DNA from 2 places in the Oleiphilus sp. HI0132 genome. Region 1 is predicted to be linked to the other one. Evidence: predicted binding sites of a transcription regulator. Region 1 holds the regulator's gene; the other holds the start of a gene.
What was found. Region 1 encodes PhoB, which activates phosphate uptake and scavenging genes when phosphate is short. Its sites were predicted from a motif close to TGTCATANNNNTGTCANA; they were not measured.
Positions count from the first base shown of each region.

Region 2: a site for PhoB is predicted at 2,618-2,635, ahead of ppk1 (polyphosphate kinase 1). Genes of this name have one in related genera too.

Region 1 is NZ_LWGJ01001514.1:11,730-17,994, reverse strand. Features, by position in the region: gene A3766_RS23390 (mechanosensitive ion channel family protein) at 1-245, opposite strand, end outside; gene A3766_RS23385 (methyltransferase) at 390-1,052, shown strand; gene A3766_RS32780 (VanZ family protein) at 1,012-1,401, opposite strand; gene A3766_RS23375 (RluA family pseudouridine synthase) at 1,385-2,017, opposite strand; gene cysZ (sulfate transporter CysZ) at 2,159-2,944, shown strand; gene phoR (phosphate regulon sensor histidine kinase PhoR) at 2,959-4,299, opposite strand; gene phoB (phosphate regulon transcriptional regulator PhoB) at 4,476-5,171, opposite strand; gene ubiA (4-hydroxybenzoate octaprenyltransferase) at 5,291-6,172, opposite strand; gene A3766_RS23350 (chorismate lyase) at 6,177-6,265, opposite strand, start outside.
Region 2 is NZ_LWGJ01001186.1:16,631-22,895, forward strand. Features, by position in the region: gene A3766_RS16985 (mechanosensitive ion channel family protein) at 1-291, shown strand, start outside; gene A3766_RS16990 (YdiY family protein) at 378-1,100, shown strand; gene A3766_RS16995 (helix-hairpin-helix domain-containing protein) at 1,250-1,873, opposite strand; gene A3766_RS17000 (hypothetical protein) at 2,014-2,259, opposite strand; gene ppk1 (polyphosphate kinase 1) at 2,689-4,746, shown strand; gene A3766_RS17010 (GNAT family N-acetyltransferase) at 5,174-6,265, opposite strand, start outside.

The DNA of each region.
Region 1 (6,265 bases):
ACAGCAATCAATAGCATCATCTTGAAGATGACTGACGCCAGGCTACTGACAAACGAACCAAGCGTTGGATCCGCTTTAGACGTAAAATGCTTTTCAACCTTGCTAACAATTCGATTTATCACCCAAAGACCAATTATCAAGGTAACAATAGCCAGAACAACTTTTGGCCCGTAAAGAATTGCAGCTTCTACAGCTATATCAGCATAGCCTTCTAGCTTATCTGTAGTTTCAGTTATATTTTCCATAGTCTTCCTTTTTTACCCTAGTTTAAAAGTAACTTTATTGTATTATCTATGATGCATCGAAATGCTGTTGTTATTATTCCTCGCAGCATAAAGTAGCTACACTAAGCTGGTCAACTTAACACTGTCAATCATCATTAAAATGTCATGAATACTGTCGATACACTCAACGCTAACTTAAATAAAACTCTCGCTAAAGGTCGTGTCAAGGCGACTAAACCTCCCGCCTGCCCTGCAATCGGCCTTTACCTGTTTGACCCCACTGTATTACAGGGCCCACTTAGCCATGACGAAGCACAGGCTGTTGTGGCCGAACCTGCCTACTGGTCTTTTTGTTGGGCAAGTGGACAGGTTTTGGCTCAGTTCATTCTGGAGAACCCGGAATATGTGCGTGGTAAGACAGTGCTAGATTTTGGTAGCGGCTCGGGTGTTGTTGCAGTCGCTGCTGCCAAGGCTGGTGCCAAAAAAGTCATAGCTTGTGATATCGACTCAGACGCTCTTGAAGCTTGTCGTGCAAATGCCGAACTCAACTCTCTGAGCTTTGACTACTCTGAAGACTTTATGGCTTTTGATGAAGAGCTCGACCTGATCACCGCGGCGGATGTACTATATGACAAAGATAATCACGACTTGCTAGATTTGTTTACCACTAAATGTCCTCAAGTACTTCTTGCTGACTCCCGCGTAAAAGTACTGCCCTCTTCCGCTTACGATTTGCTTGAAGTAAAAGAAGCCCGTACTTGTCCAGACCTAAATGAGTTTGAAGAATTTAACAAGGTGCGTATTTACCACTCAAACACTTGCTCTTAATAGTTGGCGCAATAAGGATCAGGTAAATCACTGTGCCTAACAAGTCTACAAACCAATCAATTAGCTCGAAACTACGGTGGGGCAAGTAAGCCTGAATAAGCTCAATACCCAGACCAAAGCAAGCCAAGCAAAATAGTATTGCCCTTAAACCTAGCCTTGGATAGGCAATTTGAACCAATAAAGAAAGTACAAAAAATACTACTAGGTGGAGCACCTTGTCACTCACATTAACTTGCTCCAGCCCCGTAAGGGGTGAAAACGCGGCAATACAAGAGACCAGCAAAGCAAGGTACAAAACGATTTTGTTCAGCCAGGTAAACTGGATTATCTGACTAAAAAGGTGTAGCACTTGAGAACTCCATAAAAGTTTTAGTCTTTGGCTGGTAGATACTTAAGTCTGTGGCATGTAGGCATAAACGGCTACTAGCCTTTAATGCCGACTCGTGAGCATAAAGCCCATCGCCCAATATTGGATGGCCGGTATATAGCATATGAACACGTAGTTGATGAGAGCGACCTGTTATCGGCGTGAGGATGACTCTCGATGCCTGTTCTGAGCGAGTCGTACATTGATAGAAGGTCTGAGCAGCTTTACCTTCATGTGAAATCATCTGTCGAGGCCGATTGGGCCAGTCGGTCTTCAATGGCTGATTAACTTCGCCACTTTCATCTTCCATAAAGCCATAAACCAAGGCTTCATAGCGCTTTTTGACTTCTCTGTCATGAAACTGCCTACTAAGCTCCCTGTGGGAATCCGCATCAAGCGCCAAGACCATCAAGCCCGAGGTTGCGCAATCCAAACGATGAACCACCCTGATAGTGGGAAATTGGTCTTGTAAGCGGCTCAGCAAGCAATCAGCTTTGTCGGGGCCTCTGCCCGGAACTGATAGCAAACCGGAGGGCTTATTAACCACCACAAGCTGTTCATCTGAATAAACAATCTCGATTTGAAAATCTGGACGCATTGGCTACAACTACCTAGTGACATTACTTTGATTTCATCAGAGCACTGCTGAAACTCCAAGCGAGCTATTATACACTGCCTACAACCCTATTAAGCCCTATAAATTTCTTAGACGATATTCTGATCAGGAGCGAATCTTCACATGAAGGGAAATATGTTTACCGGCTTTGGCTATCTGGCTCAAGGTTTCAAGATCATTTGCCAGCCCGGCTTTCGCCTATTTTTACTGGTTCCTTTAACCGTAAATATCATCTTGTTTACGCTGCTCATCATGTGGGCATATAGCCTAGTAGACGGTTGGATGGCGACCTTATTGTCTTGGGTCCCAGAATGGCTAGGATTCATGGAGTGGTTATTCTGGGGAATCTACTTCTTAGCCATCTTAATGACGCTGTTTTATGGCTTTATTGCCGCCGCGAATTTAATCGGCGCTCCTTTTTATGGCTACCTGGCAGAACTCACTGAAAAGCACTTAAGCGGCCAAGATAAAGGTGAAGACTTCTCATGGAGCGAGCTACTGGCAATGGTTCCCAGAACCATCATGCGAGAACTCCAAAAGCTTGTTTATTATATCCCGCGGGTGCTAGTGCTATTGGTTTTAGGCTTAATCCCCGGCTTGAATGTGATTATTGCTGTTATCTGGATTATTTTCTCAGCCTGGATGATGGCCATTCAATATATCGACTACCCGGCAGATAATAATAAGATGAGCTTCCCCGATATGAAAAACTACCTGGCTAGCCATCGTCTGACATCACTAGGTTTTGGGCTGGTAACGTTTGGGGCAACGCTTCTGCCTATCGTGAATTTTCTGGCACTGCCCGCTGCGGTGTGTGGCGCGGTCGCATTTTGGGTAAACGAAGAAAGATCTTTAGGCAATATCAATATGAACTTTGAAGCAGAGGCGCAGAAAAAGCTATCCAAGTAAATGCAGATAGCTCATCAAGATGCATTTGCTAGCGCTTTCTGTTCATTAGCCGAGCTACTGGAAACCATTATCGATGCCGGGAAGTGACAAATAAACTCACTGCCTATGCCTTCTTCACTATGGATTTCCAGCTCGGCATTATGATTGATCAATACATGCTTCACGATCGCTAAGCCCAAGCCTGAGCCGCCACTTGAGTGGTCTCTGCTGGGGTCCGTTCGATAGAAGCGTTCCGTCAAGTGAGGGATGTGAACGGAATCAAAACCTTCACCGGTATCACGCACACAAAAGTGAGCACCTTCTTCATCCAGCCACCAGCTGATGTCGATATCACCACCGGTGGGCGTATACTTAACTGCATTAAACGCAAGGTTTGAGAAGGCGCTATAAAGCTGACGAGAGTCACCGGTAAATAAACAGGGTTTGGTGCTTTCAAAGTCCAAACGAATATTCTGATTTTTGTCAGCGCTAAAGGCTCGTGCGTCGCGGTAGACTTCTTGTAGTACCGGTTCGATATCGATCGCTTGAGTATTACTAGGCAGGCCTTCAGTTTCATACTTGGCGAGTAACAAGAGGTCACTAATCAGGCTTTCCATCCGTTTCGTTTGCTCTTGCATTGAATTTAAGGCTCTTCGCCACTTCTTAGGTGTATCTTCAGCATCCTGGAAGGTTTCGATATAACCTCTAATAACCGTCAATGGCGTTCTCATATCATGAGAAACATTGCTAACGAAGTCACGCCGCATCTGTTCAAGTCGCTGCACACGCGTCACATCTTGCGCGAAAACCAAGCGGTCATCTTTGCCAAACAAAGTGATATGTACTTGCAAAGTTGCACTTTTATTTAAAGGTGAACGTAGCTCTAAAGGTTCGTCGTAATTCTTGCTTTCAAAATATCGCTTAAAGGAAGGGTCTCTAAGCAAATTTGTTATCAGCTGACCTCTATCTGACTCTCGTTTAAAGCCAAGTACTGTACTTGCAGAGTCATTCCACCAGTCCATCGCACCTTCAGAGTTAGTCATGACGACAGCCTCTTTTAGTGCATTGGTAGATAATTGGACACGAGCAATCATTGACCGCAAGTTTTCTTGAGTAATGCGATTTTGATATTGAATTTGATATAGACCGTCAAACAGATCGCCCCATAAACCATGGCTTTCGGGAATTGCTTGGTCTTCTTGTACACTGTAAAGCCAACGATGCAGCTTAACAGCCTGGCTGATTGTCCAGGCTAAGTAGGCAAAGCAGCCAATCGCGAGAACCCACGCTAATTCCCCAATCAGCAGGCCAAGTACCAGCAAGCCAATCACAGCCCAAAAAAGGGAGTATAAGTGACCGATGATTCGTTTGTGCATAACCTTATGCTCCAGCACAGGAAGACAGATTCATTCTCTGATTCAATAGTTTGCCATTAAAACGCAAACGGTACAGAGAGTGTGCACCCTTCGTCAATGATCGAAGTCATGTGCATGAAAAATCGAGCTCCTTGCCACCTTTCTTATTTTATAACAAAGTTACCAATGCTCAAGCGCTATGCAGCACCTTGAGCAGAAAAACGATAGCCAGTACCTCGAACAGTTTGAACCAGGTATTCATGCCTTTCACCTAATGCCTTGCGAAGGCGCCGAATATGAACATCAACGGTTCGATCTTCAACATAGACATTGCCACCCCAAACTTGATCAAGTAGCTGGGAACGGCTATAAACGCGGTCTTGATGCGTCATAAAGAACTGCAGTAGCTTAAACTCAGTTGGCCCCATGCTCAGCAAATTATTGTGAGCGGTAACGCGATGACAAACTGGGTCAAGTACCAATCCATCTATTTCGATTTCACTTTCGACACCCGCAGGCGTCGCACGACGAAGTACAGCTTTAAGACGAGCAACCAATTCACGAGGAGAAAAAGGCTTAGTAATATAGTCGTCGGCACCGACTTCCAAACCCTGTACTTTATTATCCTCTTCGGTTTTAGCTGTCAGCATAATAATAGGGATATCACTGGTCGCTTCATTGCGTTTCAAGCGTCTTGCCAATTCAATTCCGCTAGTGCCTGGCAACATCCAATCAAGTAAAATCATATCGGGACGTTGATCCACAATAGCAATAAATGCATCCTGCGCATTTGAAGCTTCGATACAATTGTAATCAGCCATTTCTAAAGCAACAGCAATCATTTCTCTGATTGATGCTTCATCATCAACAATTAATACGGTTTTTTCTGACATAGTACTTACTCCAAAAATCAAACTGTATTAAAACGGCAAGCTGTTACAGTTTTATGACACTACACTGTAAGCCTATGCTGAGAACCTAATGAGCGCTCCTTTTTGCGAAGTTTTACAATTCACCTGACATAAAAGTCTAGAAACAGTCCCAGGAATAAAACCATACCCACCCAGTTATTGTTCAAAAACGCCTTAAAGCACTCATCTCTGTCACGATGGCGAATCAAGTGCTGCTGATATACAAATAGTACCGACGCAACGACAATACTCAGAAAGTAAAACTGCCCCATTTCAAGCTGTTCACCTAACAAGCTCAGCGTCAATATCACCAAAACCTGCAAAAATGCGATAATCGCCCGATCAGCCGAACCAAATAAGATGGCCGTGGATTTAACGCCGATTTTGATATCATCATCCCTATCGACCATGGCATACATCGTATCATAAGCAACGGTCCACAAGACTGTTGCCATATAGATCAACCAGATATGCGCAGGCAGTTCATTCACTTGCGCGGCATAAGCCATAGGAACGGACCAGGCAAATGCAGCACCTAAGACCACCTGTGGTAAATAAGTATAGCGCTTCATGAAGGGATAAGCAGAAGCAAGTGCGAGTGCACCAAATGAAAGGTAAATTGTCAGTTCATTGGTAAACAAAACCAGGATGAAAGACAACAGACATAAAACGGCGAAAAAGATCAAAGCCTGTTTTGCACTCACCCGCCCCGTCACCAGAGGGCGAGCTTCAGTGCGCTTTACATGACCGTCTATTTTTCTATCCGCAAAGTCATTGATTACGCAGCCTGCCGAGCGCATGAAAACAGAGCCGGCGATAAAAATAGCTAACACATCCATAGCTGGTATGCCCTCGGCAGCAAACCATAATGCCCAAAGCGTTGGCCACAAAACCAGATAAATACCTATAGGCTTATCCAACCTCGCAAGCCTTACGTAGTCCATTGCAACACTTGCAAACGCGGGTTTACTCTGAGTATTCATATGCCTATTTCTCTCGTTTGCTTGCCTCAAATACCCGAGGCATAAATAGTTCGCTCACCAGCAATGGTTTCTGACGAAGAAAAAATACCGAGC
Region 2 (6,265 bases), on a different contig from region 1:
GTCGATCTGAGCTTTGGCATTGGCTATGGCGACGATATTGACCAGGCCAAGTCTCTGCTGAAGTCACTCGCCAGTCATGATGCCCGAGTACTCAAAGACCCGGCTCCTGTATTTGTCGTTGCAGAACTTGCCGACAGCTCGGTTAACTTTACAGTCCGCTTATGGGTCAACACTAGCGACTACTGGGGTGTATTCTTTGATATGCAAGAAGGCGTGAAGAAAGCATTTGATGCGCACGGCATTTCAATCCCCTACCCACAACAAGATGTATATATGCATCAAGTAGCATAAACAAGAGACATTACTCTAGTAAATCGCTAAGATACGGCCAAAATTGAATCGTATCTTAGCCAAGCTTTATGAAAGGAAGAAATACTATGCAACACCTTAAACTTGCCACAGCAATTGCTCTCATCTCTACAAGCCTAAGCGCCACAGTAAACGCTGAAGAGGTCTCTGAACCTAACTGGGATGCAACGGCTGAACTTGGTTTTGTGATGACCAGCGGCAACTCGGATACAGAAACACTAAATGCCAAATTTAATGCTTCAACTGAATACACTGATTGGAAGCACACACTTCAACTAGAGGCGCTTAACAGCTCATCAAATGACGTAAGTTCTGCAGAAAGATATTTTGCTGAAGCGCAGTCTGACCGAAAGCTCTCTGATAGAGCTTATGCGCTTGGCGTCATCTCGTGGGAAAAGGATCGCTTTAGCGGTTTTGACCATCAAACCTCTATCGCACTGGGTTTAGGCTATAAAGCTATTGCAGAAGATAATATGGAATTGAATTTCGAGCTTGCGCCTGGTTATCGTGTGATCGAAGACAACAATGGCAATAACGAAGAAGATAGCATTATTCGTGCAGCTGAGATCTTCTCTTGGAAATTCAATGAAACATCTAGCCTTGACCAGTTCCTGAATACAGAAGCCGGCGACAGTAACACTGTGACACGTTTTGGTATCTCCTTAACCAGTCAGGTGCAAGAAGCCTTGTCAATGAAGGTTGGTTACACCATTAAGCATAGTTCTGATGTTCCAGCAGGTGCTGATAAAACTGATCGTGAAACGTCTGTCACGTTAGTCTATAAGCTGTAGCATTACTTTTTATGTAGGCAGCGATGGTGCTAACCCGCCAGCGAGCCGCGCAAGGCTCTGCCTACAGCAGAAAAGAAAGTATCAATCTGAAATTTCAGATACAAAAAAGGCAGCTTAATCGCTGCCTTTTTTATTGAAGCTTGAAACGCTTACTTCAACAATTCTTTAGCTTGCTCAACCCAAGAGTCTGAGCCGCGTACTGATTTGAACTCAGCCAACTTATCGGCAGGTGCATTAACGATATCTTCCAAGCTATTAAATCCCGCTGCATTCAATTTCTTAACCGTCGCAGGGCCAACACCTTTCATCGAAGAAATACCAGACTTAGCTGCACCAGTGGCTTTCTTAGTTGCTGTTGACGCTTTTGCTTTAGCAGTAGTCGCCGCCTTCTTAACAGTTGCTTTGGCTTTTTTAGCAGGCGTCTTTGGCGCTGGCATAATCTTATCCGCCAGAGGAAGCTTGCTTAATGCATCTTCAAGTTGACCAACCAGCTTATTCTTAGTCTCTAGCAAAGCTTCAGCACGCTCTTCAAATTCTTTCTGCTGCTTATTTAGCTGCTTTTGATACTGCTTCTCGATTTTCTTCAACCACTTTGTTGCAGGCTTAGTCGCCTCTTCACGCAACTCGTTTACTTGTGCAGTCAAATCATCAACCTGCTTCTGTAAATCTTTCTTAGTTGAAGTAACTTTCTTGTTGATATCTTTCAACAAGTCATTGCTCAGCTCTTTAACCTGAGAAACTTTCTTATCAATCTTCTTTGACGTTTTACCCATGCTTCACCCCTATTAAAACTACAAACAAATTAAACAATAAATACTAAACAGTATAAAAGTTACACGTTTTTTTTAGAGCATAACAACTAAAATCACGTGCACTAATGGTATTTTTATAATTTCTAACATGGCAGATTCAACTAATCCAATTTGCCATGTTCTTTAATATAGTCCTTTACCAAGCTCTCAATTAGCTTTTGTATACTCGTTTCTTGCTCTATCGCAATAATCTTCAGTGCTTTCAATGTTTTCTTATCTAAACGTAGGGAGGTATTTTTCTTAGCCTTCTCTTTTTTCTCGGATGCATGCACTTGATCAAGCTGAGGAGTCTTAGCCGTACCTTTCGACACTGCATCGGTTTTCTTATCTGTACTCTTGCGACTCATAAAGAGACCCCTTGTCGTTTCACTACCCTATAAACGGCATAGTAACATCCATTCATCCATATTGCCGAGCACCATAAAAGGCAAAGGCGCGAATTATCGCGCCCCTACATTAGCTTCAAGATGGCACATTAAGCCTTCTTCAGCGCCTTTTTCAGCTTGCTGATTTTCTTAGTCTGCTTGGCTACTTTAGCTTTACGCGCTTTGATCTCTTTCTTGATAGATTTTGTTTTCTTAGACATGGTAAATCACCTTTCTTTGTGTAAATAACATTAATTGACGTAATGACGTCACTACGTCAATATCTATCCTAGACCTACATAACCGGAAATACAAAGTATTTGAACCTCAGGACTTAAATTGTCATCAAACTGTCACATAAGTCCTATTTAAATAGTCCGGTTGATTAAGCTGTATGCGAGTAGTTTCAAAATGACGAACAAGCAAGATTTTATAGAGAAAGAACTGAGTTGGCTGTCCTTCAATGAGCGCGTTCTACAGGAAGCCGCTGATGCAAACGTACCGATTGTCGAGCGGGTCAGGTTTCTCGGTATATATTCCAATAATATGGATGAGTTCTTCCGTGTTCGTGTCGCCGACGTAAAGCGAAAAATTTTTATTAAGAAAGACCAAGGCGAAGATGCCAGTGAAGATCGAGAATTACTTAAGAAGATTCAAAAGAAAGTCATCAAGCTAGGCGAACGGTTTGACGAAATCTATATTCACGTTTTGAAATGCCTGGCCCGGCGCAACATTTTTCTGATCAACGAGCAACAGTTATCTCCAGAGCAAGGGGAATGGGTTAATCAGTATTTCAAAGACAATGTTCTGCAATACATTAACCCTATAATGTGCGAGGGAAAAATCGACCTTGCTCAGGTATTGGATGATGACATCACCTACCTTGCGGTCGAACTAATTCGCAAAGGCGAATCTAGATATAGTTTGGTTGAAGTACCCTCAGACGATATGAGCCGTTTCATTGAGCTACCTAGAATCAAGGGGCAAAAGCGCCGCTGCATCATCATGCTTGATAATATTATTCGCTACTCTCTGAAGAGCGTCTTCAAAGGCAATTATAAGTTTGATGAAATTCATGCCTATTCCATGAAGATGACTCGTGATGCGGAATACGGGCTATCTGAAGATATTGACCAATCTCTACTAGAGCAGATGTCACTCAGCATTAAGCAACGCATGACAGCTGAGCCAGTTCGCTTTGTCTATGACAGGGAAATGCCGAAATCCACACTGAACTACTTGCTTGATAAAATCGGCATCTCAAATTATGACGCCGTCATCCCGGGTGGCCGCTATCACAACTTCAGAGACTTCATCAGTTTCCCTAATATCGGGCGCAACTATTTAGAATATTCACCGCTTCCGAGAATCGAAAGCAAGAAGTTCGCCGCTCACAAAAGCAGCTTCCAGGCGATTTCTGAAGGCGATATTTTACTTTATTACCCGTATCACAAGTTCAACCATTTCACCGAGTTCGTACGGCAGGCATCATACGATCCTAAAGTTGAACATATCAGTATCAGCATTTATCGCGTCGCCAAAAAAAGCCGAATTATCGATGCCCTGATCAATGCGGCAAAGAATGGTAAAAATGTTCGCGTCGTGGTTGAGCTGCGCGCCCGCTTTGACGAAGAAGCAAATATAGAATGGGCGAAGGTACTGACCGATGCGGGCATCAAAGTAGACTTTGGTGTGCCTGCATTGAAGTGCCACACCAAGCTTTGTTTAATTGGACGCAACGAAAGTGACGGCTATAAGCGCTACGCTCATATCGGCACAGGTAACTTCCACGAGAAGACCGCAAGGATTTATACCGACTTCTCTTTATTTACCTGCCACGATGAAATTACCGCCGAAGTAGAAGACGTATTTAACTTCATTCGCTTCAGCTATAAACATTATCACTTCAAACACATTATCGTCTCGCCAAATGATTTCCGGCCACGTGTTCACAAGTTGATTGATCGTGAGATAAAGCACGCCGAGAAAGGCCTGACTGCCGAAATCATGCTGAAGGTCAATAACCTGGTCGATGACGAAGTCGTTGGGCACCTCTACAAAGCAAGCCAGGCTGGCGTAAAAATTCGCATTATTATTCGTGGCATGTGCACCCTTTTACCCGGCGTTAAAGGTTTGAGCGACAACATCAAAGTTATTAGCATTGTCGATCGTTTTCTGGAGCACCCACGTGTGTCGATATTCTCCAACCAGGGCGAGCATGAGATTTATATCTCATCTGCAGACTGGATGACCCGCAACATCGACCACCGTGTTGAAGTAGGCTGCCCGGTTTACGACAAACAGCTTCAAAAGCAGATTCTGGATATCTTCGAGATTCAATGGTCAGATACCACCAAAGCGCGAATCATCGATGCGAAGCAGACCAATCAATATAAACCACGGGGTAACAAACGTAAGATTCAATCCCAACTGGCGATTCATGATTATATCGCCAAGCTTGAGAAGTGAGGTCATTGGTGCTTGCTTAGGTTTTAGCCTATTACAGGTTAGTAGAAGAGGGCGGAATGGCGGCAAGTTGGACTCTCGGCCCTTCCACACTGTGCCTTCCCGCACCACAACTCCGTCATTCCCGCGCAGGCGGGAATCCATTGTCTTGAATAGAACGCAGCATTTGAAACCGTCGTAGTAATCGAATTAATAAGGTTTGGGTCAAAAACAATGGATCCCCGCATGCGCGAGGATGACAACGGTGGGATATCATAACGTTAGGGGGTAAACATCTAATCGCGAACCGGTACACTTTGGCGTACATCCGACCAAAATCAAAACAAGTACCTATGTCTCGAAATGGCACTTTCCAGTCCAGACCTTATCAACGAGCTAGATCAGTTTCAAAAGATTGGAGAACATTAAAGCCGTGCAAACTAGCAGAGCCTTATTGCTGTTTTTTGAAAGGCAAATAAGTACTCGCATCCTCATAATAAGCTTCGAGCATTTCATTTTCTTTGCTAATAAATTCCGCAACGGGCTCTCGAAACCCTTCTTCAGCCAGCCAGTGGTTTGAGTAAGTATAAGTCGGACGAAAGCCTCGTTGGATTTTATGTTCACCCTGAACTCCGGGGTCAAACCTAGCCAGGCCATTCGCGATACAGTATTCAATCCCTTGATAGTAACAAAGCTCGAAATGAAGATTATTAGCCTCTTCGATACAGCCCCAATAACGACCGTACAAGGCATTATCGCCCTTAAAATTTAATGCACCAGCAATGTACTCGCCATTTCGCTTTGCCATCATCAACACAAGATACTCAGGCATCTCTGAAGCAATACGCTCAAAAAATGATGGCGATAAATAGCCACCATGACCGCTACGTTTGGCATAGGTGATTTGGTAAAAGTCATAAAAGCTACGCCAAAGCTCAGCGTTTATTTCCCTACCTTCCCATACCTCTACTTCTATTCCTTGCTGGGAAATACTTGCACGTTCTTTCTTAAGATTTTTTCGTTTTCGTGAGCTAAAAGAGGCGAGAAAGTCATCAAAACTCTGATAGCCCTCGTTCGTCCATTGAAAGTGCACAGCCTTACGCTGAAGAACCGGAGGCTTGAAGACTGTCGATAGTTCTGAACCAGGGAATAACAGATGCCAACCCGAGTAGCCTTGCTCATGACAATGCTTTGGAGCAAAGTCATGCAAGGCCGTAATCACGGCGCTATGATCAATACCCTCTCGTATAAGTATCCGTGAACCGGTAATGGGGGTGAAAGGAATGGCTGAAACTAACTTGGGATAATAAGCCAATCCATATTGATGGTAAGCATTCGCCCAAGCATGGTCAAAGACGTATTCACCATAGCTATGCTGCTTAACATAGCTAGGAACAGCGGCGACCAATGTATCGCCCTGATAAGCCATGAGGTGATGCACCAACCATCCTGAGCATCCACCAACCGCTTGTGTTTTTTCCAAGGCATCGAGAAAGTGGTAGCGCACAAAGGGGTAGCCCTCACCTGCCAAGGAATTCCAGGC